3 regions of the Mesorhizobium sp. M0768 genome follow, and region 2 is predicted to be linked to each of the others. Evidence: predicted binding sites of a transcription regulator. Region 2 holds the regulator's gene; each other region holds the start of a gene.
What was found. Region 2 encodes LexA, which represses DNA repair genes until DNA is damaged. Its sites were predicted from a motif close to TGTTCNNNNTGTGTTCNG; they were not measured.
Positions count from the first base shown of each region.

Region 1: a site for LexA is predicted at 5,948-5,965, ahead of NKI08_RS09645 (PA0069 family radical SAM protein). Genes of this name have one in related genera too.
Region 3: a site for LexA is predicted at 6,015-6,032, ahead of NKI08_RS08200 (helicase-related protein). Genes of this name have one in related genera too.

Region 1 covers NZ_JAMYPD010000005.1:172,506-180,298, forward strand. Annotated here, with positions in the region: gene NKI08_RS09610 (cell wall hydrolase) at 1-665, shown strand, start outside; gene NKI08_RS09615 (AtpZ/AtpI family protein) at 921-1,319, shown strand; gene NKI08_RS09620 (F0F1 ATP synthase subunit A) at 1,390-2,148, shown strand; gene NKI08_RS09625 (F0F1 ATP synthase subunit C) at 2,216-2,440, shown strand; gene NKI08_RS09630 (F0F1 ATP synthase subunit B) at 2,522-3,097, shown strand; gene NKI08_RS09635 (F0F1 ATP synthase subunit B) at 3,108-3,599, shown strand; gene rnhB (ribonuclease HII) at 3,856-4,551, opposite strand; gene NKI08_RS09645 (PA0069 family radical SAM protein) at 4,719-5,873, opposite strand; gene NKI08_RS09650 (glycosyltransferase) at 6,025-6,528, shown strand; gene NKI08_RS09655 (phytanoyl-CoA dioxygenase family protein) at 6,717-7,691, shown strand; gene moaB (molybdenum cofactor biosynthesis protein B) at 7,722-7,793, opposite strand, start outside.
Region 2 covers NZ_JAMYPD010000001.1:35,164-42,956, forward strand. Annotated here, with positions in the region: gene moaC (cyclic pyranopterin monophosphate synthase MoaC) at 1-456, shown strand, start outside; gene NKI08_RS00180 (molybdopterin molybdotransferase MoeA) at 456-1,661, shown strand; gene NKI08_RS00185 (hormone-sensitive lipase) at 1,669-2,499, opposite strand; gene kynU (kynureninase) at 2,595-3,842, opposite strand; gene lexA (transcriptional repressor LexA) at 4,290-5,024, shown strand; gene NKI08_RS00200 (ComEC/Rec2 family competence protein) at 5,018-7,477, opposite strand; gene gltX (glutamate--tRNA ligase) at 7,574-7,793, shown strand, end outside.
Region 3 covers NZ_JAMYPD010000004.1:308,711-316,503, reverse strand. Annotated here, with positions in the region: gene NKI08_RS08220 (amino acid ABC transporter ATP-binding protein) at 1-521, shown strand, start outside; gene NKI08_RS08215 (CarD family transcriptional regulator) at 603-1,184, opposite strand; gene fdxA (ferredoxin FdxA) at 1,554-1,892, opposite strand; gene NKI08_RS08205 (RNA-binding S4 domain-containing protein) at 2,041-2,427, opposite strand; gene NKI08_RS08200 (helicase-related protein) at 2,440-5,847, opposite strand; gene phbB (acetoacetyl-CoA reductase) at 6,579-7,304, opposite strand; gene NKI08_RS08190 (acetyl-CoA C-acetyltransferase) at 7,409-7,793, opposite strand, start outside.

The DNA.
Region 1 (7,793 bases), on a different contig from region 2:
TCGCCGCCGCCTTCCACACGCGCATCGACAAGAAGCCGGATTCCGGCGTACCGGCGATGCTTGCCGCGCTGGTCAACAATGATCATCCTGACGTGCTGGCGACCGCCTACGCCTCGTCCGCTCCCGATTATGCACAGGCGTCGCCCTTCGAGGCCTTGCTGCAGGACGAGGACCCGAACGACGGCCGCTTCATTCCGCCGCTGAGCAAGGGCGATCATTCCTGGATGCAGACGCCGCTGCCGGCGAGCGTCTTTTCCAAGCCGGAGCAGGCCTGTCTCGCCAACGGCATCTATTTCGAAGCGCGCGGCGAATCCGTGCGCGGCCAGGCCGCCGTCGCCCAGGTCATCCTCAACCGCGTCCGCAACCCCGCCTATCCGAACTCGATCTGCGGCGTCGTCTACCAGAACGACAACTGGTTCAACCGCTGCCAGTTTTCCTTCGCCTGCGACGGCAGGAAGAAGCGCATCGACAACCCCGCTGCCTACAAGACCGCCCAGGATGTCGCCATGGCAGTCACAGCCGGCAAGATCTTCATTCCGGAAGTCGGCTCGTCGACCCATTATTACGCCAACTACGTCCATCCGGGCTGGGCGCGGACGATGCAGAAAATGACCAGGATCGGCCTGCACATCTTCTACCGCACCTATGGTGGCGGCTGGAGCTGAGCGCTCGGGCAGCCCTTGCGTCTTTCACGCGAGAGCGGCCGATCGAAGACGCATCGCCGCGGGGATTCGGCCGCAGCCCGCCAGAGACCGCGTCGGGCACGATGTCGCACCCGAGCAAGTGGCTGATTTATAACGAAAAAATACTTGAGCTTGAACGTCCGCCCGTGGCTTGACGGGCGCGGACCCTCTAACTATGTTGCCGGCGACTTTAAGAAGCGGACGGACGGTGACGGTCTGACCGGGCAGGGGGGTTGCGTGGCCGACAAGAATGGGCCAGACGGAACCGGCAAAACCGGCCGCGGCAAGCAGCATGAAGCCGACATCCGCGACGACGATCTTGAGCGCCGCCGGCGCGACCTTGAAGCATCACTTGCGACAAGGCGGCCGGACCGGCTCGAGGGGAAAGACGACGCGAAAACGGGCAGTGTGGCCGGGTACGGCCAGGCGCTCAAGCTGTCCAGCGAGTTCATCGCCGGGATAGTGGTCGGTGCGGCTCTCGGCTGGTTTATCGATCGCGTGGCGGGGACATCGCCATGGGGTCTGATAGTCGGTCTGCTGCTGGGTTTTGTCGCCGGCGTGCTCAACGTCCTGCGTTCAGCCGGGCTTGTGTCGGAATTCGGAACGGGCGACAAACCGCGCGATCCGAAAGAATGAATTGAGGCGCCGCATGCCGGCGCATTGAACAGAATGCTGAAGCCGTCTGCGGCTTTGATGGGGATTTAAAGTGGCTGCTGACAAGGTCGATCCGATCCACCAGTTCCAGATCCATCCGATCATTCCGATTCACATCGGCGGCTACGACCTGTCCTTCACCAATTCGGCTCTGTTCATGCTTGCGACGGTCGCTGTCGCATCGGCGTTTCTCTACCTCAGTACGTCGAGCCGCAGCCTGGTTCCGGGCCGCCTTCAGTCGGTCTCGGAAATGGCCTATGAATTTGTCGGCAATATGCTGAGGGACGCCGCGGGCACGCAAGGCATGAAGTTCTTCCCCTTCGTGTTCTCGCTGTTTATGTTCGTGCTTGTCGCCAACCTGCTTGGCCTGTTCCCGTATTTCTTCACCATCACCAGCCACATCATCGTCACTTTCGGCCTCGCTGCGCTGGTGATCGGAACGGTCCTCGTCTACGGCTTCACCAAGCACGGCCTTGGCTTCCTGAAGCTGTTCGTCCCGCATGGCGTGCCGGTCTACCTGCTGCCGCTGGTGGTGCTGATCGAGGTGATTTCCTTCGTCTCGCGTCCGGTCAGCCTGTCGGTTCGTCTGTTCGCCAACATGCTCGCCGGTCACATCACGCTGAAGGTGTTCTCGGGGTTTGTCGTCAGCCTGAGCGCGCTCGGCGCGGTCGGCGTGGCTGGTTCGGTTCTGCCGCTGGCGATGGCCGTGGCGCTGACGGCGCTGGAGCTGCTGGTCGCGTTCCTGCAGGCCTACGTCTTTGCGGTGCTGACCTGCATGTATCTCAACGACGCCCTGCATCCCGGGCACTGACAAGGTTTCCGGCATTGCCGCCGGATCGATTTTGCAACGGAATTTTAGATCCAAAGGAGTTGAACAAATGGACGCAGAAGCAGCAAAGTACATCGGTGCCGGCATCGCATGCCTCGGCATGGGCGGCGCGGGCATTGGCCTCGGCAACATTTTCGGCAGCTATCTGGCGGGCGCGCTGCGCAACCCGTCGGCAGCCGACGGCCAGTTCGGCCGCCTGATCTTCGGCTTCGCCGTGACCGAAGCGCTGGGTATTTTCTCGCTTCTCATCGCGCTTCTCGCTTTGTTCGGCTGAATGCTTGTTCGGCTGAACATTGGGAAGAATTGAACAGGTCGGCCGCGATCCTGCGGCGGGCCTGAATTTCGGGGATAGTCCATGTTCGTGACATCTGCCTTTGCGCAAGAGTCCGCGCCCGCCGTCGAAGGCGGCAGCGCTAGCACCGGCGTGCCTGCCGAGGCGCACGGCACGTTCCCGCCATTCAATCCGGCGACGTACCCCTCGCAGCTTCTATGGCTGGCAATCACCTTCGGGCTGTTTTATCTCTTCTTGAAACGGGTGGTGATGCCGCGCGTTGGCGGCATCATCGACGTGCGCAACGACCGCATTACCCAGGATCTCGACCATGCTGCCCGGCTGAAAAGCGAGGCCGATGCCGCCGTTGCCGCCTATGAGCAGGAATTGGCGGAAGCCAAGGGCAAGGCCAATGCGATCGGCCAGCAGGCCAACGATGCGGCCAAGGCGGAAGCCGAGGCTGCCCGCAAGACGATCGAGGCAGCGCTTGACCAGAAGCTTGGCGAGGCCGAGGCGCGTATATCTTCTATCAAGGCCAATGCCATGAAGGAAGTCGGCACGATCGCCGAGGACACTGCTTCGGCCATCGTCGAGGCGCTTGTCGGCGGCAAGGCCAGCAAGGCCGAAATCGCGGCCGCGGTCAAATCCGTGGCCGGGTGAGGAGCGCATCATGGACGCCACATCTCTCGCGACGCTTTGGGCAACTGTTGCCCTCGTAATCTTCCTCGGCATCGCCATCTACATCAAGGTGCCGGGCATGATCGCCAAGGCGCTTGATGCGCGTGCCGACAAGATCAGCTCCGAGCTCGAGGAAGCGCGCCGGTTGCGCGAAGAAGCCCAGCAGCTGCTTGGCCAATACCAGCGCAAGCGCAAGGAAGCCGAGCAGGAGGCGGCGGCCATCGTCGCCGCCGCCAAGCGTGAAGCCGACATGCTTGCCGCCGAGGCGCACAAGAAGACCGAGGACTATGTCGCCCGGCGCACCGCCTTGGCCGAGCAGAAGATCGGCCAGGCCGAACGCGAAGCGATCGGCGAAGTGCGTGCCAGCGCTGTCGACATCGCGGTCGAAGCCGCGCGGGCGCTGCTGGCCGGCAAGATCGACGCCAAGGCCGGCGCCGACCTGTTCAACGCCTCGCTGCAGGATTTGAAGTCGAAGCTGAATTAAGCGACTTCGACGAGAAATTCATCGAAAGTCGCCCGGGAAACCTGGCGGCTTTTTTGTTGGCGAAAGCGACTGAGCGCGTAATCTCCCCCCTCGAGGGGGAGATGTCGCCAAAGGCGACAGAGGGGGTCGGCACGTCCTGGCGCGACGCCCTATGGAACGAAAGAGAACGTTGGCGCTTCACGCGAGGCGACCCCCTCTGGCCTGCCGGCCATCTCCCCTCGAGGGAGGAGATCCGCGCCTAGCCGCCTTCGCAATGTCAATCCAAATCCGAAAAACCCTCTTCCTCCAGCACCTCGGTGCCGCCGAACCGGAACGGCGCGAAGGAGGCGCGGTGCAGCCGTGCCACTGGCCCGTGCAGATCGATCGCCGTGCGATGGCGCACAGTGGCGTAGCCCATATGCAGTTCGAAGCCGTAACGCGCATGATGGCTGCCGCAGCCGCACATCATGCGGTCGCGCATCACCTTGGCGACGATCGAGGCTGCGGCGATCGACTGCGAGCGCTGGTCGCCCTTGATCAGTGCTTTGCCCTCGCAGGGCAGCCCGGGCGGCACGTCGCGGCCGTCGGCCAGTGCCAGCTTCGGCCGGATTGACAGGGCGGCCACGGCACGGCGCATCGCCTCCAGGCTGGCCTTGAGGATGTTGGAGGCATCGATGCCTTCGGCGCTGACCGAGGCCATCGATACGGCGAGCGCGGAGCCGAGGATTTTCAGGAACAGCGCCTCACGCTGCAAATGCGTCAGCCGCTTGGAATCGTCGAGGCCGTCGGGGATGTTGGCGGGATCGAGCACCACCGCTGCCGCCACCACCGGCCCGGCGAGCGGGCCGCGGCCGGCCTCGTCCATCCCCGCCACCGGCCAAAGGCCTTCGGCCATCGCCCTCGTCTCGAACGAGAAGTCGGGTTTCTCGACGATTTCGAAGAGAAGCGGAGAATCGGAACGCGGGCGAGCCATGGTGCGGCGAGGTTCGCATCGGCTCCGATTCTCCGCAAGTCCCCTCCGGGTCGGGCGGGGCACCGGACCAGGAGGGGGCTACCGTCTGCAAGCCCGGGGACAGGACAGGCCGGACGGGATTTTTCGCCTGCTGCGGCCGCTTCAAGCGGCTGGCGCGAGACGCTTTGTCACAGCAGCATCAGCTGCTCGGTAGCCTTGGCGGCGGGGACGAACTGGTCGGTCCTGAGCGAGCGCCGCTCGGCGTTGAGGCCGAGCCGTTTGGCAGCTATCTCGAAACGCCGGCCGATCTGCCAGGCATAGGGACCGGAGCCTTTCATGCGCTTGCCCCATTCCGAATCGTAGTCCTTGCCGTCGCGCATCGAACGGATCAGCGACATGACGTGGCGATAGCGGTCGGGATAGTGGCGCAGCAGCCAGTCCTTGAAGATCGGCGCGACCTCCAGCGGCAGGCGCAGCAGCACATAGCCGGCCTCGCGCGCGCCCGCTGCCTGCGCCGAATCGAGGATGCGCTCCATCTCCGGGTCGGTCAGTCCGGGGATGATCGGCGCGACCATCACCGAGGCCGGAATGCCGGCATCCGAAAGCTGCCTGATCGCCTCCAGCCGCTTGGTCGGCGTCGACGCTCGCGGCTCCATCGTTCTGGCCAGCATCCTGTCCAATGTCGTCACCGACAATGCCACCTTGGCCAGCCCGCGTTCGGCCATGCGTGACAGAATGTCGATATCGCGGGTCACCAGCGCCGATTTGGTGACGATGCCGACCGGATGCCCGCGCGCCTCCAGCACTTCGAGGATCTCGCGCATGATCCGGTATTGCTTCTCGATCGGCTGATAAGGATCGGTATTGGTGCCGATGGCGATGGTGCGCGGCTGGTAATTATCCCTGGACAATTCCTTGTCGAGCAGCCGCGCCGCATCCGGCTTGGCAAACAGCTTCGATTCGAAATCCAGCCCCGGCGACAGGCCCATGAAGCTGTGCGTCGGCCGCGCGAAACAATAGACGCAGCCATGTTCGCAGCCGCGATAGGGATTGATCGAGCGGTCGAAGGAGATGTCGGGCGATTCGTTGCGCGTGATGATGGTGCGCGGCTTCTCGACCTGTACCTCGGTCCTGAACGGCGGCAGCTCCTCCAGCGAATTCCAGCCATCGTCAAACACGTGTCGGCTGACCGGCTCGAAACGGCCGGACGGATTGATGCCCGCCGACCTGCCGCGATTGCGGTCGGGACGAACGCGCATGCCGCTCTGCTCGATCATCGCATTCGCCATCTCGGCCCTGCCAGCGCCGAAGGCTGCAATATCGGCACGCACGATCTGTTCCATTTTGGCCCTTTCCCAGGGACTGTCCGCCCGCTGTCGAATCGCTCTGCTCATGAATGTATTCCTATCGCATTGATGAGAACAAAGCAAGAACTTTCTCGCGGCGCGCCGCAAAAACTGGCGCTGCCCACCGCTTTCCGCTATTCGGCTAAACATGCTCAGCGTCCTGATCGAAACCCTGAATGACGAGGAGGGCCTTGCCCGCACGCTCGCCTCGCTGATCGGCGGCGCGGTCGAAGGCGTGGTGCGCGACGTTCTCGTCTGCGACACCGGCTCGACCGATCAGACGCACCGCGTCGCCGAACATGCCGGCTGCCACTATGTCAGCGGCGGCATCGCCGCCGGCATCAGGCAGGCCAAGGGCGACTGGCTGCTCTTGCTGGAACCGGGCGCGCGGCTGGGAGAGGGCTGGATCGACGAGGTCGTCGCCCATACCGCCAGGCAAACCATGGCGGCGCGGTTCTCGCGGGCACGCGGCAGCCGCGCGCCGTTCCTGTCGCGCGTCTTTGCCGGAAATCGCGCTCTCGCCGAAGGCTTGGTGATCAGCAAGCGTCAGGCCGCGGCGCTGTCGAAGAACGCCCGCAGCGCCGAAGCGATCGCCCGCGGCCTGGCGACCAGGAGGCTCCACGCCGAGATCTGGGTCGCGCCGCGCAAGTGACGGCTTACCGTCCCGGTTATGGGAACTCCGCCCAAGCACATTTTCTGGCGGGTCGTCGTTTATTGTGCGTTGCACAAAATCTGGCCGGGGGTTACCATTCCCGGCGATATGGGCGAATAGGGTTTGGGGTGTGCCGGAGCGGCGACGACTAACGTCGATGCTGTTCCATCGACATTTCGAGGACCCCGATGACCCTTTCAAGCCCTGACAAGTCCGGCGCTGCAAGCCTCGAGGCGATCGCACGAAACGGCGGCACGCTGCGCCGCATCGCCGCCCGCATCCCGACCTATCTTTCCGACCTTCGCGAGAATCCGGCATGGCTGCCGATGTTCATGCTGGCCCGCACCATGCCGGCGCGGCGCCTGCACTGGCGCGGTGCAAAGCCCGTTCCGCCGGCGCGCAATGTCGGTGAAACGATGTTCGCCGGCGTTGACCGCGATGCCGTCGTCGGCGCGCTGCGCACCGAGGGGCTCTGTTCGGGCCTGATGCTGCCGGTCGCCATCCATGACGAGATCGCCCGCTTCGCCGAGCTCACGCCATGCTTCGGCAATTTCGACCGCCGGCTGGAATTCCTGCCCGAAAAACACGCCGATGCCGAAAAGCATTTCGGCCGCCCGCTGCTCAGCGGTCACTATTTCGAACGGGTCCTCGACTGCAACGCTGCGGTCGCCGTGCAGCGCGATCCGCTGCTTCTCGATATCGCAGCGCACTATCTCGGCAGCCAGGCCAAGCTGATCACGACCCGCGTCTGGTGGAGCTTTCCGACCGGTGGCGTCTCGGACGCCGACAAGAACATGGCCTCGCTCGGCAAATACCATTTCGACCTCGACGACTGGCGCATGCTGAAGTTCTTTTTCTACCTGGTGCCGGTCGACGCCGACACTGGGCCGCATGTCTATGTCCGCGGCTCCCACAACCGCCGCATCCTGAAGCATCAGCTGACGCTGCTGGTCGGCCATTCGGCGGAAGAGGTGCTGGGCGTCTACGGCGAGCAGAGCCCGGTCACGCTGACTGGGCCGGCCGGCCTCGGCTTTGTCGAGGATCCGTTCGGCTTCCATATGGGCACCGTGCCGACGCGCACGCCACGACTGATGATGGAAGTCGGCTTTGGCGTCTCGCCGCCGTCGCGCCGGCGTTTTCACGGCGAGCCGGTCATTCGCTAAACCGACGTCGCTTGGCTGATACCTCGGTTCTCAGCCGCGCCGCAAATGCTCGTCCAGCCGCGGCATGATCTCGACGAAGTTGCAGGGCATGTGCCGATAGTC
Region 2 (7,793 bases):
GATGTCGGCGACAAGGCTGTGACGGTGCGCACGGCAGTCGCAGAAGGCTTTGTCGCGATGCGGCCCGAGACGCTGGACATGATCCTCGCCGGCGACGCCAAGAAGGGCGACGTGCTGGGCACCGCGCGCATTGCCGGCATCATGGCGGCCAAGAAGACGCATGAACTGATCCCGCTTTGCCATCCGCTGCTGCTGACCAGGATATCTGTCGATATCGAGGCGGACGCCGCGCTGCCCGGCCTGAAGGTGACAGCATTGACCCGCGTCACCGGTAAGACCGGCGTTGAGATGGAGGCTCTGAGTGCCGTCTCGGTCGCTTGCCTGACCATCTACGACATGGCCAAGGCGGTCGACCGCGCCATGGTCATCTCCGGCATAAGGCTGGTTGAAAAGACCGGCGGCAAATCCGGCGACTACAAGATCACCGGAGACGGGGCCACCGAGGCAGGCCGATAATGGTGCTGGTCCCAGTTGCCGAGGCGCTCGAGCGCCTGCTGGACGGCGCAGCAGCGCTGCCGGGCGAACGCGTCGCACTGCTGGATGCCGCCGACCGCGTGCTGGCGGAGCCGGTTGTGGCGCTCCGCACCCAGCCGCCGTTCAACGCCTCCGCCATGGACGGCTATGCCGTGCGGGCGGCCGATATCGCGTCCGTACCGGCAAGGCTTTCGGTGGTCGGCATGGCGCCGGCCGGACGCGGCTTTGCCGGAACGGTGCAGCAGCGGCAGGCCGTGCGCATCTTTACCGGCGCGCCGCTTCCCGAAGGCGCCGACACTATCGTCATCCAGGAGAACGTCCGCGATCTCGGTGGCGGCAGCGTCGAAGTGACGGAACGGACGGTGCAGGGGCGCAACATCCGCCGCCTCGGGCTCGATTTCGCCAAGGGCGATGTCCTGCTGCCCAAAGGCCGCCTGCTCGACCCGGCGGCCTTGTCGCTGGCGGCATCGGCCAATCACCCCGAGGTGCGCGTGGTCAAACGGCCGCTGGTGGCCATCATCGCCATCGGCGACGAATTACTGCCGCCGGGCAGCGATCTTGGCCCCGACCAGATCATCTCCTCCAACGCCTATGGTGTCGCCGCTGCCGCACAGTCGGTCGGTGCGCGCGCGCTCGACCTTGGCATCGCGCCGGACCGCAGGGAGGCGATCGCTGCGCTGGTTGAAAAGGCCGTGAAGGCTGGCGCGAACGTCATCGTCACGCTGGGCGGTGCCTCGGTCGGTGACCACGACTTCGTCCATGAGGTGCTGACCGGGCAAGGCATGACGCTCGATTTCTGGAAGATCGCCATGCGGCCGGGCAAGCCACTGATGTTCGGGCGGCTGGGAGACATTCGCTGCATCGGCCTGCCCGGCAATCCGGTGGCAAGCCTGGTCTGCACTCAGCTCTTCCTGAAGCCGCTGCTGGCGCGGCTCGGCGGCCGCGCCTTTCAGCAGGATATACGTCGGGCACGGCTCGGTGCCGCCATGCCGGCCAATGATCTCAGGCAAGATTATGTGCGGGCTGTTGTCATAGATGACGCCGGTACGCCCGTGGCGACGCCGTTCGGCATCCAGGACTCCTCGATGCTGAAAATGCTGGCCGATGCCAACGGGCTGATCGTTCGCGCGCCGTTCGCGCCTGCCGCGGCGGCGGGCTCCCCCTGCGACGTACTGATGCTACGCTGAACCTGCCTCACTCCGAAATCAAGGTCCGGGTCAGCGGATGGTCTGGATCGGCCAAACCGTCGATGATGTTGAAATGATGCCGGTCAGGCTCGACCACCGAGCTGGTCGCGGTACCCAGGCCGATCCAGATGTTGGCCAGCAACGCGCTCTGACGCAGGAATTCGGCGCGCTCGCCGCCGCCGGCCCAGCAGGTCAGGCGGGCCTTGTCCATCGGGCGCAGCAGCACCGGACTTTCGGCCTGCGCCTCGACCTCATCGATCGCCAGCGTCTCGTTCATGCCGGTGCGCATGATCGGGCGCAAATCGTGCACCCCCGAGATCGACACCACATGACGAACGCGCCGGACCACTTCGGTCGCCAGCGGCGTCGTCGCCGTAACCATCCGGCTAACAAGATGGCCGCCGGCCGAGTGCCCGGTCAGCATCAGCGGCCCTGCAACCATCGCCGCCGCCTTGCCGATCGCCGCGCCGACTTCCTTGACGATGCCGCCAATGCGTATCTGCGGACAGAGCGTGTAGGACGGCATCGCCACCGCATAGCCGCGATCAACAGGGCCAGCGGCAAGATGCGACCAGAAATTCTTGTCGAATTCCATCCAGTAGCCGCCATGGACGAACACCACGAGTCCCTTGGGCTTGATGGCCGGCAGGAAAAGATCGAGCCGGTTGCGTGGGTTGTCGCCATAGGCCATGTCGAGCCGCGCCCTGCCCTCGGTCGAAAGCACGTCGCGGAAAACCCGCGCGGGCTCGATCCAGGCCGCCGGCCAGCGATCGCTGCCGGCTATGTTGGCGCCGTTGGCATAGGCGTTGTCCCAATCGGCAATGTGACGTTCGAACACCCTGCGCCCTCCTTGGCATATGGCCTTGCAACGTAGCCGTAAGCATCGCGCGGCGCGTCGTCGCCAGCCTCACGGTTCCAGCTCTCGCATCAATCTCAAGTGACAGCTGCTTTGATGGCGAAGCGCGCATCCTTCCACGCACTGGTGTGCAGGATGTCCTCAAGCACTTTGACGGCCTGCCAGACATCGGCATAGCCGATATAGAGCGGGGTGAAGCCGAAGCGCATGGTCGATGGCGCGCGAAAATCGCCGATCACGCCACGTTCGATCAGCGCGCGCATGACTTGGTAGCCATGCTCATGCATGAATGAAATCTGGCTGCCGCGTTTTTCCCCATCGCGCGTGCTTTCGAGCGTGAGCCCGTAAGTGCCGCACTTTGCCTCGACAAGCTCGATGAACAGATCCGCCAGCGCGATGCTCTTCTTGCGCACCGCCGTCATGTCGACATCGTTCCAGATGTCGAGCGCGCCCTTCAGCGTGCGCATCGACAAGACCGGCTGCGTGCCGCACAGAAACCGGCGGATGCCGGTGCCGGCCGCATAGCCTGGCTCGAAGGCGAAGGGCCGTGCATGGCCCCACCAGCCGGTGAGCGGCTGCTGGATGTAGGAAAGATGCCGCTCAGCCGCATAGATGAAGGCAGGCGCGCCCGGGCCGCCATTCAGATATTTGTAGGTGCAGCCAACGGCAAAATCGGCGTTTGCCTTGTCGAGCTCGACTGGCATCGCGCCGGCGGTGTGGCAGAGATCCCAGACGATCATCGCCCCGGCTTCCTGAGCCCTGCGCGTCAGCGCCGGCATGTCGCGCAGTTCGCCCGACTTATAGTTGACGTGGTTGACCAGCACCACGGCGGTGCGTTCGTCGATCAGCTCTTCGATGGTCGGCGCGTCGACCCCCGAGAGGCGCAGCAGCGTATCTTTTCGCGTCGAAACCACACCCTCGGCCATGTAGAGGTCCGTCGGAAAACTATCGTCCTCGGCGACGATGACCTGCCGCTCCGGTCGCATGGCCATGGCGGCGTGCAGCAGCTTGTAGATGTTGACCGATGTCGTGTCGCAGACCACCGTCTGGCCGGCCGCGGCACCGATCAGGCGCCCGAGCTGGTCGCCAAGTTCAAGCGGCATGTTGAACCAGCCGGCCGTGTTCCATGCGCGGATGAGATCATGCGACCATTCTTCGGTCGCGGCCTTGTGCAGTTCATCGAAAGCGGCACGTGAAGCAGCTCCTAGCGAATTGCCGTCGAGATAGATCACTCCTTGCGGCAACACAAAGCGGTCGCGCATCGCGCGCAGCGGATCCGCGGCATCCATCGCCTTTATGGCCACGAGATCGGGAATTCCTGTCATGATTTGTCTGCTCCCCCAAGATCCAACGCAACGCCGGACACGCATCGACTGTTCTTCCATTACCTGGTTGCGCGCAGCAAGGCTCCACCGGCGAGAAGCAGCCTGACCAGGCGGTGGAAACTGGGACTTAACCCGAGGTTGGCGTTTTGAGTTCGTTTCGTTCACGGTGCATCGACCAAACCGCACAGTCGATACGGGTTCAATTCCGTGCCTTTTGCCGACCGACGGCCGATGCCAGTGCTGCCTTCTAGGAGGCCAGAAGGGCGCAAACGAAAGCAGAATCAAGGCGATGAGGCTCGCGGCGGTGAAAATGCGGTACGCCGGTAGGGGACGTCGTTTGTTTCCCGAGCCTTAACGCATTCATTAAACTTTAAACAGTTGCGGAACACAACTGGAACAGATAGTGTTTGTTCTGGGTTTGTTTTTCTGATTCTGTTGGGGGTCGCTATGCTGACACGCAAACAACACGAACTGCTTATGTTCATCCACGAAAGGTTGAAGGAAAGCGGTATCCCGCCTTCATTCGACGAGATGAAGGAAGCGCTCGACCTGGCTTCCAAATCCGGAATCCACCGGCTGATTACGGCGCTGGAGGAGCGCGGCTTCATTCGCCGTTTGCCCAACCGGGCCCGTGCGCTGGAGGTGCTACGCCTGCCTGACTCGATCGCCCCCGGCCTCAATGCGGCACGCAAGTTCTCGCCGAGTGTCATCCAGGGTAGTCTTGGGCAAGGCGCCCCTCGGCAAGGCAAGCCGACATCGTCGCGCGTGCCCGCAGCCGGAAATGACGACGATGTCGTCGCCGCCGTTTCGATCCCGGTGATGGGCCGCATCGCTGCCGGTGTGCCGATCGACGCCATCCAGCACCAGACGCATTCGATTTCGGTGCCGCCGGATATGATCATGGGCGGCGAGCATTATGCGCTCGAGGTCAAAGGTGATTCGATGATCGAGGCCGGCATTTTCGACGGCGACACGGTGATCATCCGCAATGCCGATACGGCGAGCCCCGGTGAGATCGTGGTGGCACTGGTCGACGAGGAGGAAGCGACGCTGAAGCGGTTCCGCCGCAAGGGCGCCTCGATCGCCCTGGAAGCCGCCAATCCGGCCTACGAGACGCGCATCTTCGGACCAGACAGGGTCAAGGTGCAGGGCAAGCTCGTCGGACTGATCCGCCGCTACTGAGCTCCGCCCTTGGCGCCGGCTTTGTCGGCCCTGCGGTATGGCGGCAGGCCCCGTGCCGCGCGTGAAAATTTCCGCTGCACGTGCCAGGGCCGGTATGATTTTTCGACGGCGAAGCGGATCTCGGCGCGTGTTGCCGCTTGTGGATCGAAATAGACGGCGGCACTTCCCGCGCGCGCCAGTTGCCGTTTGGTGACGACGAGGACCAGCCGGTCGTAGTAGCAGGGGTTATGGGCGGTGGCGTCGTCGATGACGACCAAGCTGGCAAAGGCGCAGGCTGGCCGCGCAGTATCGCGGTCCTTGGCTTGCGCGATGATCGCGCCGGATGGATGCCTGGCAAGGCAGAGGCCGTCCGTGCAAATGAACGGCATGCCCGGCGGTAGGTCGGCCGGATCGGCAATATCGAATTGCGGGTCGTTCTTTCCAGGTGTTTCCGGCGCGACGATAGCCTCTGATGTGAGCGCGCGTTTCCAGTTGTCGATGGTGAACTCATTCGGGCGTGCCCGGTTGACCGCGAGTTCACCGCTGCCGATCGGCAGCGCGACCAGCCGTGCGTCCTCCGAGACCAATACGTCGGGTATGCGTGTCTGCGTTGTCGTCAGCAAGCCGGCGAGCGCAAAAGGAAGTGCCGCCAGCCGCAACCACGTCGTCGCCATGCTGGCAATGACGAGGGCGATCGTCACCAGAAGGACGGATCTCAGCGAAATCAGCCCGACCGCATCGATGGGCGAGCGCTCCGAGATCCACCCGGACAGGGCGATCATCGCCGTCAGCCCCTTGCCCATGACATAGAGGAAAGGGCCATCCGCACCGAACGGCATCGCCAGCGCGCTGAGAACGGCGAAGGGCATGACGACCAATGAGACGATGGGCATGATGGCCAGATTGGCGAACAGGCTGAGCGGCGCCACGCGCTGGAAATGCCATATGGCGAAAAGCGCTGTGGCGCTCCCTGCAATGATTGAGGTCATCGCCAGACCGCACATGCCCAGCAGGACCTTTCGCGTGGCAAAGCGTAGCGGCGACCGCCGCGGCGGCGGCGTGGTGGCCCTGCCGGCGCGGTAATCGGACCAGCCTGCATAGGCGCCGACAAGGGCCGCCGTCGCGGCGAAGGACATCTGGAAACTCGGACCGACCACCTCGTGCGGCGATACCAGGATGACCGCGATGGCCGAGATCGCCAGGTTGCGCATGGTGAGCGCGGCCCGGTCGAACAGCACGGCGATAAGCATCACCGCCAGCATGATGAAGCTGCGTTCGGCCGCCACGACTATGCCGGAAAAGACGAGGTAGGCCGCAATCGAAAAAAGCGCGGCGGCCGCGGCATATTTCTTGACCGGCCGTCGCGATGAGAAATCGGGAAACAGCGCAAAGGCACCCCGCAGCAGCGCCATGATGGTGCCGGCGACCAACGCCATATGCAGCCCCGAGATGGAGATGATGTGGTAGATGCCGGTGCGCCGCATCGCTTCGTTGATCTCCTCGGGAATGCCGGCGCGCACGCCGACGATCAGCGCAGCAGCAATCTCGCCCTCGGCACCGCCGATGCGGCTGCGGATATGGTCGGCGATGGATTCGCGCGCGTCTTCGATCGCGGAAGAAAGCTGCGCGGCAAGCGGCATGCTGTCCGACGACACGATTTTCGGATTGCCGAGAAAAAAGCCGCTGCCGCCGATACCGGCGAAATAGCTGTCGAAGGAGAAATCATAGCTGTCGGGCCGCACCGGGCCGGTCGGCGGCAGCAGCCGCACATAGCCGGTGATCTCGGAACCGGCGGTCAGCTCAGCCGGTATCTTCATCGCCGAAACGCGGACCCGTTCCGGCATGTAGCGCAGTGTCGGCCTGGCGGTTGAGATCACATCGATTGTCAGCCTGATGCGGCCGCTCGCCATGGGCTCGTACGATACGACGCGACCCGTCAGCCGCGTCGAGATTTCGGAGCCGAGCATATGCGTTCCGACACGCCATGTTTCGAACTTGGCGGCAAGTACGCCAAGCGCGCAGAGCAGTGCCACCATGAAGCACAGGCGCGTCCTGGGCCATGACCGCGAGACGACGGCACAAAGGGTCGCGAGGAGCGCGATTGCGATCGGCTGTGGAAAGGCCGGCTCCACCGACAGCCCGAAATAAACGACCACCCCGCATGCGAGGAACACCGGCACCAGCAGGAAGGCGATGCCGCGGTCGAGTTCCAGACCGGCCGCTGTGGTTACGCTGTTGCGGATACGGGACGGTGACGGGAGGCGGAAACGCCTGCGCAGGCGTACGATAGGCTCGCCCGCGGGCACGAGAACCGTTGCTGGGTCGCTGGCCGGCAGCGACGGAGCATCGAAGCGCGGAGCAGGTAGCAATGCCGGTGCCGGCGGGACAGGCGGGGGAGCGGCAAACAGCAAGCGTTCGCTGACGTCGCTGCCAACGTCCTCGCCCTCGCCCGCACCACGGCCTCGCACAGCCATCGGGTCTGCCCCTTGCGCCCTCGACCTCCTATGCTACATGAACGCGCAACGCGCGAAAGTCCGCAAACCCACTTCCTTCGCCCGCCTGAGAGTTCCATGCCCGATAAGGTCGTCACCCGTTTTGCCCCCTCGCCCACCGGCTATCTGCACATTGGCGGCGCGCGCACGGCGCTGTTCAACTGGCTGTACGCCAAGCACACGGGCGGCACGATGCTGCTGCGTATAGAGGATACCGACCGTGAGCGGTCGACGGATGCGGCGACGGCAGCCATTCTCGACGGGCTTTCCTGGCTCGGACTCACCTGGGACGGCGCGC
Region 3 (7,793 bases), on a different contig from region 2:
AGACCGGCATGGTGTTCCAGAATTTCCAGCTGTTTCCGCATCGCACCGCGATCGAGAACATCATGGAGGGGCTGGTGACGGTGCTGAAATGGCCCAAGGAGAGGGCGCGCGAACGGGCGCTGGCCCTGCTCGAAAAGGTCGGCATGGCGCACAAGGCCGATGCCTGGCCGGCGACGCTGTCAGGTGGCCAGCAGCAGCGCGTGGCGATTGCCCGGGCGCTGGCGCCTTCGCCGAAAGTCCTGCTCTGCGACGAGCCGACCTCGGCACTCGATCCGGAACTGGCGCAGGAGGTGGTCGATGTGCTCGGCAAGCTCGCCAGCGAGGGCACGACCATGGTGATGGCGACGCATGATCTGCGGCTCGCCTCCAAGATCGCGCGGGAAGTGGTGTTCCTCGATGCCGGCAACATCGTCGAACAAGGCCCGGCCGCGGTGCTGTTCAGCAACCCGGAGCGCCAGCGGACCAAGCGGTTCATCGCCACGCTGAAGCACGAGGCGGAAAGGGAGGGCGGCGAAGGTTAGGTATGCCTCGTCGCCGGTCAGCTAAGACAAAAAAACCCGGCGCAAGGCCGGGTTTTTTGTGAATTCGAAGACGAGAAAAACTCAGGCAGCTTCTTCCTGCTCGGCTTCCTCGTTGTCGGCCTTGGCGCCGCGCTTGGGACCCTTGTTGAGGTTCACCTCGATGAGGCGGACCGCTTCGGTCTCCGACATGCGGTTGACGGCCGCGATCTCGCGGGCCATGCGGTCGAGGGCCGCCTCGTAGAGCTGGCGCTCGGAATAGGACTGCTCCGGCTGGTTATCGGCGCGGTAAAGGTCGCGCACCACTTCCGAGATCGAGATCAGATCGCCGGAGTTGATCTTGGCATCATATTCCTGGGCACGGCGTGACCACATGGTGCGCTTGACGCGGGCGCGGCCCTGCACGACCTTCAGCGCGCGCTCGACATAATCCTCTTCCGACAGCTTGCGCATGCCGATCGAGGTCGCCTTGGCGACCGGCACCTTGAGGCGCATCTTGTCCTTCTGGAAGTCGATGACGAACAGCTCCAGCTTGTGGCCCGCGACTTCCTGCTCATCAATCGAGACGATCTGGCCGACACCATGCGCCGGATAAACGATGTATTCGCCGGTCTTGAAACCGTGGCGCGCTGCGGTGGACTTCTTCTGCGGGGTGATCGTTGCCATTACGCCCTGAACTCCTTGTTGTGGTACCGGCATCGTGCCGGCCCGAACTCGTGCGACCGGGGTGACCGGTCCTTAGCCACACAACGATGAACTCACCGGAAAGGCCAGGACCGGCAAATCGCAACATTGCGACCGCCTGCCCCAGATCGCTCTGGTCCGGATTGAGAAATTCACCTTTCAGTGATTTTGGGGCGTTTGCGCCATAAATCGACGTTGTGTCACCGGCATGTTTGGCTCATATAACACAAAAAGTCGGAAGAATCAAGGTTTTGCTGCACGCGCGAAGGCCGCGCGCCGTCGCCGCCTGTCAAGGCAGTTAATGTATCACGTCTGTTACGCGGCGTCAGGCCGCCGCAGCCGGCAGGCTCGTCAGTCGCCTTCGCCGGGCTCCGGGGAGAAATATTTCTCGAACTTGCCAGTTTCGCCATCGAAATTTTTAGCGTCGGCCGGCGGCTCCTTCTTGGCGGTGATGTTGGGCCATTTCTCGGCATATTCGGTGTTGATCTGCAGCCATTTGTCGAGACCCGATTCGGTGTCGGGCTTGATTGCGTCGGCCGGGCATTCCGGTTCGCAGACGCCGCAATCGATGCACTCGTCCGGGTGGATGACGAGCATGTTCTCACCTTCGTAGAAGCAGTCGACCGGACAGACCTCGATGCAGTCCATGTATTTGCATTTTATGCAATTGTCGGTCACGACATAGGTCATTGGTCGGCTCCGGGACGTCCCATTTTGTTGGGCTTTTTTGGTGAGGTAACGCCTTTGTCCGCCGGTGGCAAGGGCGGCCCCTGCCAGCGGTGCCGCGGCTTCCGGAATGGAATTCCGGAAGGCCGGCAAAGCGGGCGTTCGACCTTGCTCAATCGTCGCCGAGCAGGTGGTCGGTCTGGCGGCGTTCCTTCTTCGTCGGGCGACCGCTGCCGGCCTCGCGCAACGGCGGCACCGCATCCGGGAGCGCCTCGCCCTTGGGCGCGGGGGGCGGCGACATGTCCTCGTAGAGCAGGCGGGCCTCTTCGGCCGGGCCACGCCGTACGCCGGTGCCAAGGACTTTCCAGACGAAGATCCGCCGCTCCAGCGTGATGGTCAAAACGTCGCCCGGCCGGACCGTGTCGGAGGCCTGCGCTGCTTTGTCGCGATTGATGCGGACGCGTCCGGCGACGACCAGCCTGGCTGCCAGCGTGCGCGATTTTACCGCGCGCGAGAAGAACAACCACTTGTCGATGCGCTGGCGGGCATCAGTGACCATTGGACGAGCAGCTTACTTCTTCAGCTGGTCGCGCAACGCGGCGAGCTTGGCGAACGGCGAGTCCGGGTCGAAGCGGACCGGGCGTTCCTCACGCGGCTTTGGCTGGAAGGCGGGTTTTGCGCCTTGGGCGCCGCCTTTGCCGTCCTGCCGGCCAGCCTTCCAGTCGGGCCGGTTTTCGCGCCGGTCCGGGCGTTCACCTTGCGGCTTGCCGGCGCGCTGCTCTGCCGCCTCGCCTTGCGGCCTGGGCTTGAACTTGCTGCGATCGAAGCGTGGCTTGCCGGCGCCGTCGCGCTGGTCGTGGCGCCCCTGACGGGCGGGCCGGTCGCCCGGCGTCGCTTGCCCGCCGGCATCTGTCGGCGCATCGCTGCGGCTGTCCGGCGCAGCTTGACCACTGCGCGCGCGATTGTCCCGATGATTGTCCCGGGGGCGGTTGTCATGCTGGCGATGACGCGGGCGCTGGTCGAAACGACCCTGCCGCCACAACAGGATGGGTTTTGGCTCCTCGGCTTCTGGAGCAGCTTCGCCGGCGATGGCTCCTGCCGTCGCTGCAGGTTCGGCCGGCGATGCTTCCGTAGTGTCGGAAACCGGCGGCTCTGCCGGTGCCGCAGCCTCAGTTTCCGCCCCAAGTTCCGCCGTTGGCTCGGCCGCTGGTTCCGCAGGCGCTTCAGCAGTCGCCTCCGCGGCGGGCCGGGTCTCTTGCGTGACTTCTGCCGCAGCTTCAGGGGCTGGAGCTTCCGCGACAGGCTCTGCCGTCGCTTCGGTCACAGCTTCGGCCGCCGCCTCCGCAACAGGAGCCGCATCCGACACAGGTTCCGAAGCCTCCGCCGGCGGCTCTGCCGCGGCAGATGCTTCCGCCATCCTCGCCTGCTCGACGCGCGCAGTCTCTTCCGCCGCCTGCTTTGCAGCGGCAGCTTCACGCGCGGCATTGTCCTGTGCTTCGAGCCGCGCCTTGACCTCGGCCGCCGGTTTGGCATCGGCGCGATAGCCGAGTCCCTTCAGGATTTCTTCCATGTCGTCGGCGGTGGCGCCGAGAATCGACATCATCGGCGGCGTCACCATGAAGGACTGGCCGTCATAGGCGCCGTCGGGGCGAGGGCCGAGGCCCGGCTTCCAGTTGGTCGCCGGCCGGATCAGGTCGGCCAGCCGTTCGAGAATATCGACGCGTACAGCACGCCGGCCAAGATTGCGGTAGCCGGCAAGCTTGTAGAAGGTCTTGTCGAAGGTCGGATCGATGACCACCGAGGTGCGGCCGGAGGCCAGTGCGTGAACGACATCGCCGAAGCCGGGCTTGTCCTTGCCGTCGTTTCTCAGCGCCCACAGCAGCGTTATCAGCCCGGCCGGCGCCGGTTTGATCAGCGCCGGCACGAAGACATGGTAGGCGCCGAAGCGCACTCCGAGACGGCGAAGCGCCGCGCGGCCTTCCTGGTCGAGCGACTTCATCTCGTCGGCGATGTCGCGACGGTTGATGAGGCCGAAATGCTCGACAAGCTGGAAAGCGATGCCGCGGCCGATGCCGGTGATCTGCTCGGCATTCTTGAGATCGACCAGCGGCTTCAGCAGGGATTCGATCTGGAAGTTTACGAAGCGCTCGGCGCGCGCCGCAACCTTGTCGCGTGCCGGGCCGGTGAGTTGCTCGTCGGCCAGCAGAACCAGACGCGGCTTCAAAGCGTCTTCGCCGGCGACCAGCGTGCCGATCGGCGCGCCGATCCAGCGCAGCGTGCCATCCGAACCCAGCGCGATGTCGCCATTGGCCGAGGCGCCGAAGCGCTCGGCCCGCGCCTCGAACTCGGCGGCAAGCGCCTTCTGCGCCGCCGCCCGCACCGCCTTGGCGTCTTCGCCGCCGGCGCTCTGGTCGGCGGTGAAGCGGAAACCTTGCAACTCGCCGACGTGATGGCCTTCGACGAGGACGGTTCCGGTTGGGCTGATTTCGGCTTCAGGCATCGTGTTTTCTCTAAGGCGCCGCATGAGGACGGAAGTCCTGCGGTCTACAAAACGTTTCGTCAACCGCTCATGCAGCGCATCCGACAATCTGTCTTCGATTTCGCGCGTCTTTTCCTGCCAGTGTGCCCGATCGGCCAGCCAGCCGGGCCGGTTGGAAACGAAGGTCCATGTGCGGATCTGGGCAATCCTGTGCGATAGCGTGTCGATATCGCCTTCGGTGGTGTCGGCACGGCGCACCTGCTCGGCCATGTAGTTCTCGTCGACATGGCCATGCCTGGCAAGGTCCATGTAAATGGAGGCGATCAAGTCGGCGTGCTGGGCCGGCGCGATCTTCCTGTAGTCGGGCAGGGCGCAGGCTTCCCACAGCAGCGCCACGCGCCTGGCATCGGTGGTGAGTGCCCGGATGTCCTCGTCGCGCGACAGATGCTCGAGCGCCTGCGCGTCCACGGCCGGCAGCGCGCGCGTCAGGCCTTCGACCGGGGCGTTGGTCTCGATCGAGCGCTTCAGCGCATCGAGGCTGGCGAAATCGAAATGCGCGGTACGCCACTGCAGCACTTTCACCGGATCGAAATCATGCGCCTCGATCTTGTTGACCAGTTCATCATCCAGCGGATCGACCTGGCCGGTGACGCCGAAGGTGCCATCGCGCAGATGCCGGCCGGCGCGGCCGGCAATCTGGCCGAGCTCGGCCGCCGTCAGGTTGCGGTACTGGTAGCCGTCGAATTTTCGATTCTGGGCGAAGGCGACGTGGTCGAGGTCGAGGTTGAGGCCCATGCCGATGGCGTCGGTGGCGACGAGGTAGTCGACGTCGCCCGACTGGAACAGCGCCACCTGGGCGTTGCGCGTGCGCGGGCTGAGCGCGCCGAGCACGACGGCGGCACCGCCCTGCTGGCGGCGGATCAGCTCGGCGATGGCATAGACCTCGTCGGCCGAGAAGGCGACGATCGCCGTGCGCCGCGGCAGGCGGGTCAGCTTCTTCGAGCCGACATAGGCAAGATGCGAGAGGCGTGGCCGGGTCACCACCGACACGCCCCGCAGCAGGCGCTGCAGGATGCCGTGCATGGTGGCCGCGCCCAGCAGCAGCGTCTCCTGCCGGCCGCGCAGATGTAGGATGCGATCGGTAAAGATGTGTCCGCGTTCGAGATCGCCGGCGAGCTGGACCTCGTCGATGGCAACGAAGGCGGCGTCGGTCTCGCGCGGCATCGCTTCCACGGTGCAGACCGAGTATTTCGCGCCCGCCGGCTGGATCTTTTCCTCGCCGGTGATGAGCGCCACCTTATGGGCGCCGACCTTCTCGCAGACGCGCGTATAGACCTCGCGGGCAAGCAGCCTGAGCGGCAGGCCGATGACGCCGCTTTCGTGCGCCACCATGCGTTCGATGGCGAGATGGGTCTTGCCGGTGTTGGTCGGGCCGAGCACGGCCGTCACGTCTCGACCCGACAGGATCAGCGGTTCAGTGTGTTTCGGATGGATGTTCATCGGCCTGGAAATAAGGCTCTCTGCCTCGCATTGTCGGGAGCGCGCCCATATTGGCCGCGTATGACAGGCGACACATAGGGATTTCGGGCGCGAAGCGAAAGCGGAATATGCCGAGGGCAGGCCGATTGGTTGGTTCGAAGCCAGAAAATCTGTTCCCGATTAACAGTTGGAACGAGTCTGGAACGAATCAGCGACGAATCACTGACTCGCGCTGATTCAGGGTTTGTTCACGGCTACATCTGGGTTTTCTGTCGGCGTACCTCACCACATGCTGAATCACGGAAACTGGCCCGATTTATGCAAGCGGCATCCAAGCGAGCACTGCGGTTAACCTTTGCCGGCGAATGGTCGTGGCCGGCCAATCTGCTTCGCACAACATTATGAAATTATTGATGTTTCCTAATGCGTTTTAATCATTTCGCGGGTGTTTTCAGCTCTCGCCGTTAACGTTCCGCTCAAAGCCGGAACGAATCGGCGACGAATCAGAGATAGCCGAAGTTTCTTGGTTTGTTCACCGCAACATGTTGTGTTGTGAACAGCTTTTCCACCGAGAATCCACAGGCTGCCGGGCGGCTTTTGCACAAGCTGCGAGTTTGCCGTTAACCTTTGCGTGCCGGATTGGGGCAGCGTGCTGCATCGAGATCTTGCAACGGGAAGACCGCTATAGAAACGGGCCGTTTTGCAGGCCCGTTCGTCCAAGTGCGTATCTGTCTCAACGTAAAGATAAACGATCAGGCGACGTACTGGCCGCCATTGGCTGATATGGTCGAGCCGGTGATGAAACCGGCATCGTCGGAAGCGAGAAAGACGACGCAGCGCGCGATCTCCTCCGGCTCGCCGAGACGGCCGACCGGGATGTGCGGGATGACGCGCTCGTTGAGGACCTTCTCGTCCATTGCCTTGACCATCTCGGTGGCGATGTAGCCGGGGCAAATGACGTTGACGGTGATGCCGGCGCGCGCGCCTTCCTGGGCCAGTGCCTTGGTGAAGCCGATATCGCCGGCCTTCGAGGCCGAATAATTGACCTGGCCGACCTGGCCTTTCTGACCGTTGATCGAGGAGATGGTGATGATGCGACCGAACTTGCGGTCGCGCATGCCGCCCCACAATGGATGCGTCATGTTGAAGACGCCGGAAAGGTTGGTGTCGAGGACCTCCTTCCATTGCTCGCGCGTCATCTTGTGGAACATCGCGTCGCGAGTGATGCCGGCATTGTTGACCAGCACCGAGACGGGACCGAGATCGGCTTCGATCTGTTTGATGCCGGCGGCGCAGGCCTCGTAGTCGGCGACCGACCATTTATAGACCGGGATGCCGGTCGCGGCGTTGAACTTTGCCGCCGCTTCTTCATTGCCGGCGTAGTTTGCGGCGACCGAATAGCCGGCGCTTTTCAAGGCGACCGATATCGCCGCGCCGATGCCGCGCGACCCGCCTGTGACGATTGCAACCTTTGTCATATGTCCTCCCGGGAAATGCAGATGACTGAGCGTTGAAGCGGTGGGTTTTGCCCTCTATTCCCTACTCGCTTTGCGCCAGCATCCTATTCGTATCGCTTATCTCATCACAATGCTTCCACGCACATGGCAACACCCATGCCGCCGCCGATGCACAGCGTGGCAAGGCCTTTCTTGGCACTTCTGCGGCGCATCTCGTAGACCAGCGTGTTGAAGATGCGGGCGCCCGAGGCGCCGACCGGATGGCCGATGGCGATGGCGCCGCCATTGACGTTGACGATGGCCGGATCCCAGCCCATGTCCTTGTTGACGGCGCAGGCCTGCGCGGCAAAGGCTTCGTTGGCTTCGACCAGATCGAGGTCGCCAACCGACCAGCCGGCCTTGGCCAGCGCCTTGCGCGAGGAGGGGATCGGTCCCGTCCCCATGATCTGCGGGTCGACACCGGCGGTCGCCCAGGAAACAATACGCACCAGCGGTGTGATGCCGCGCCTT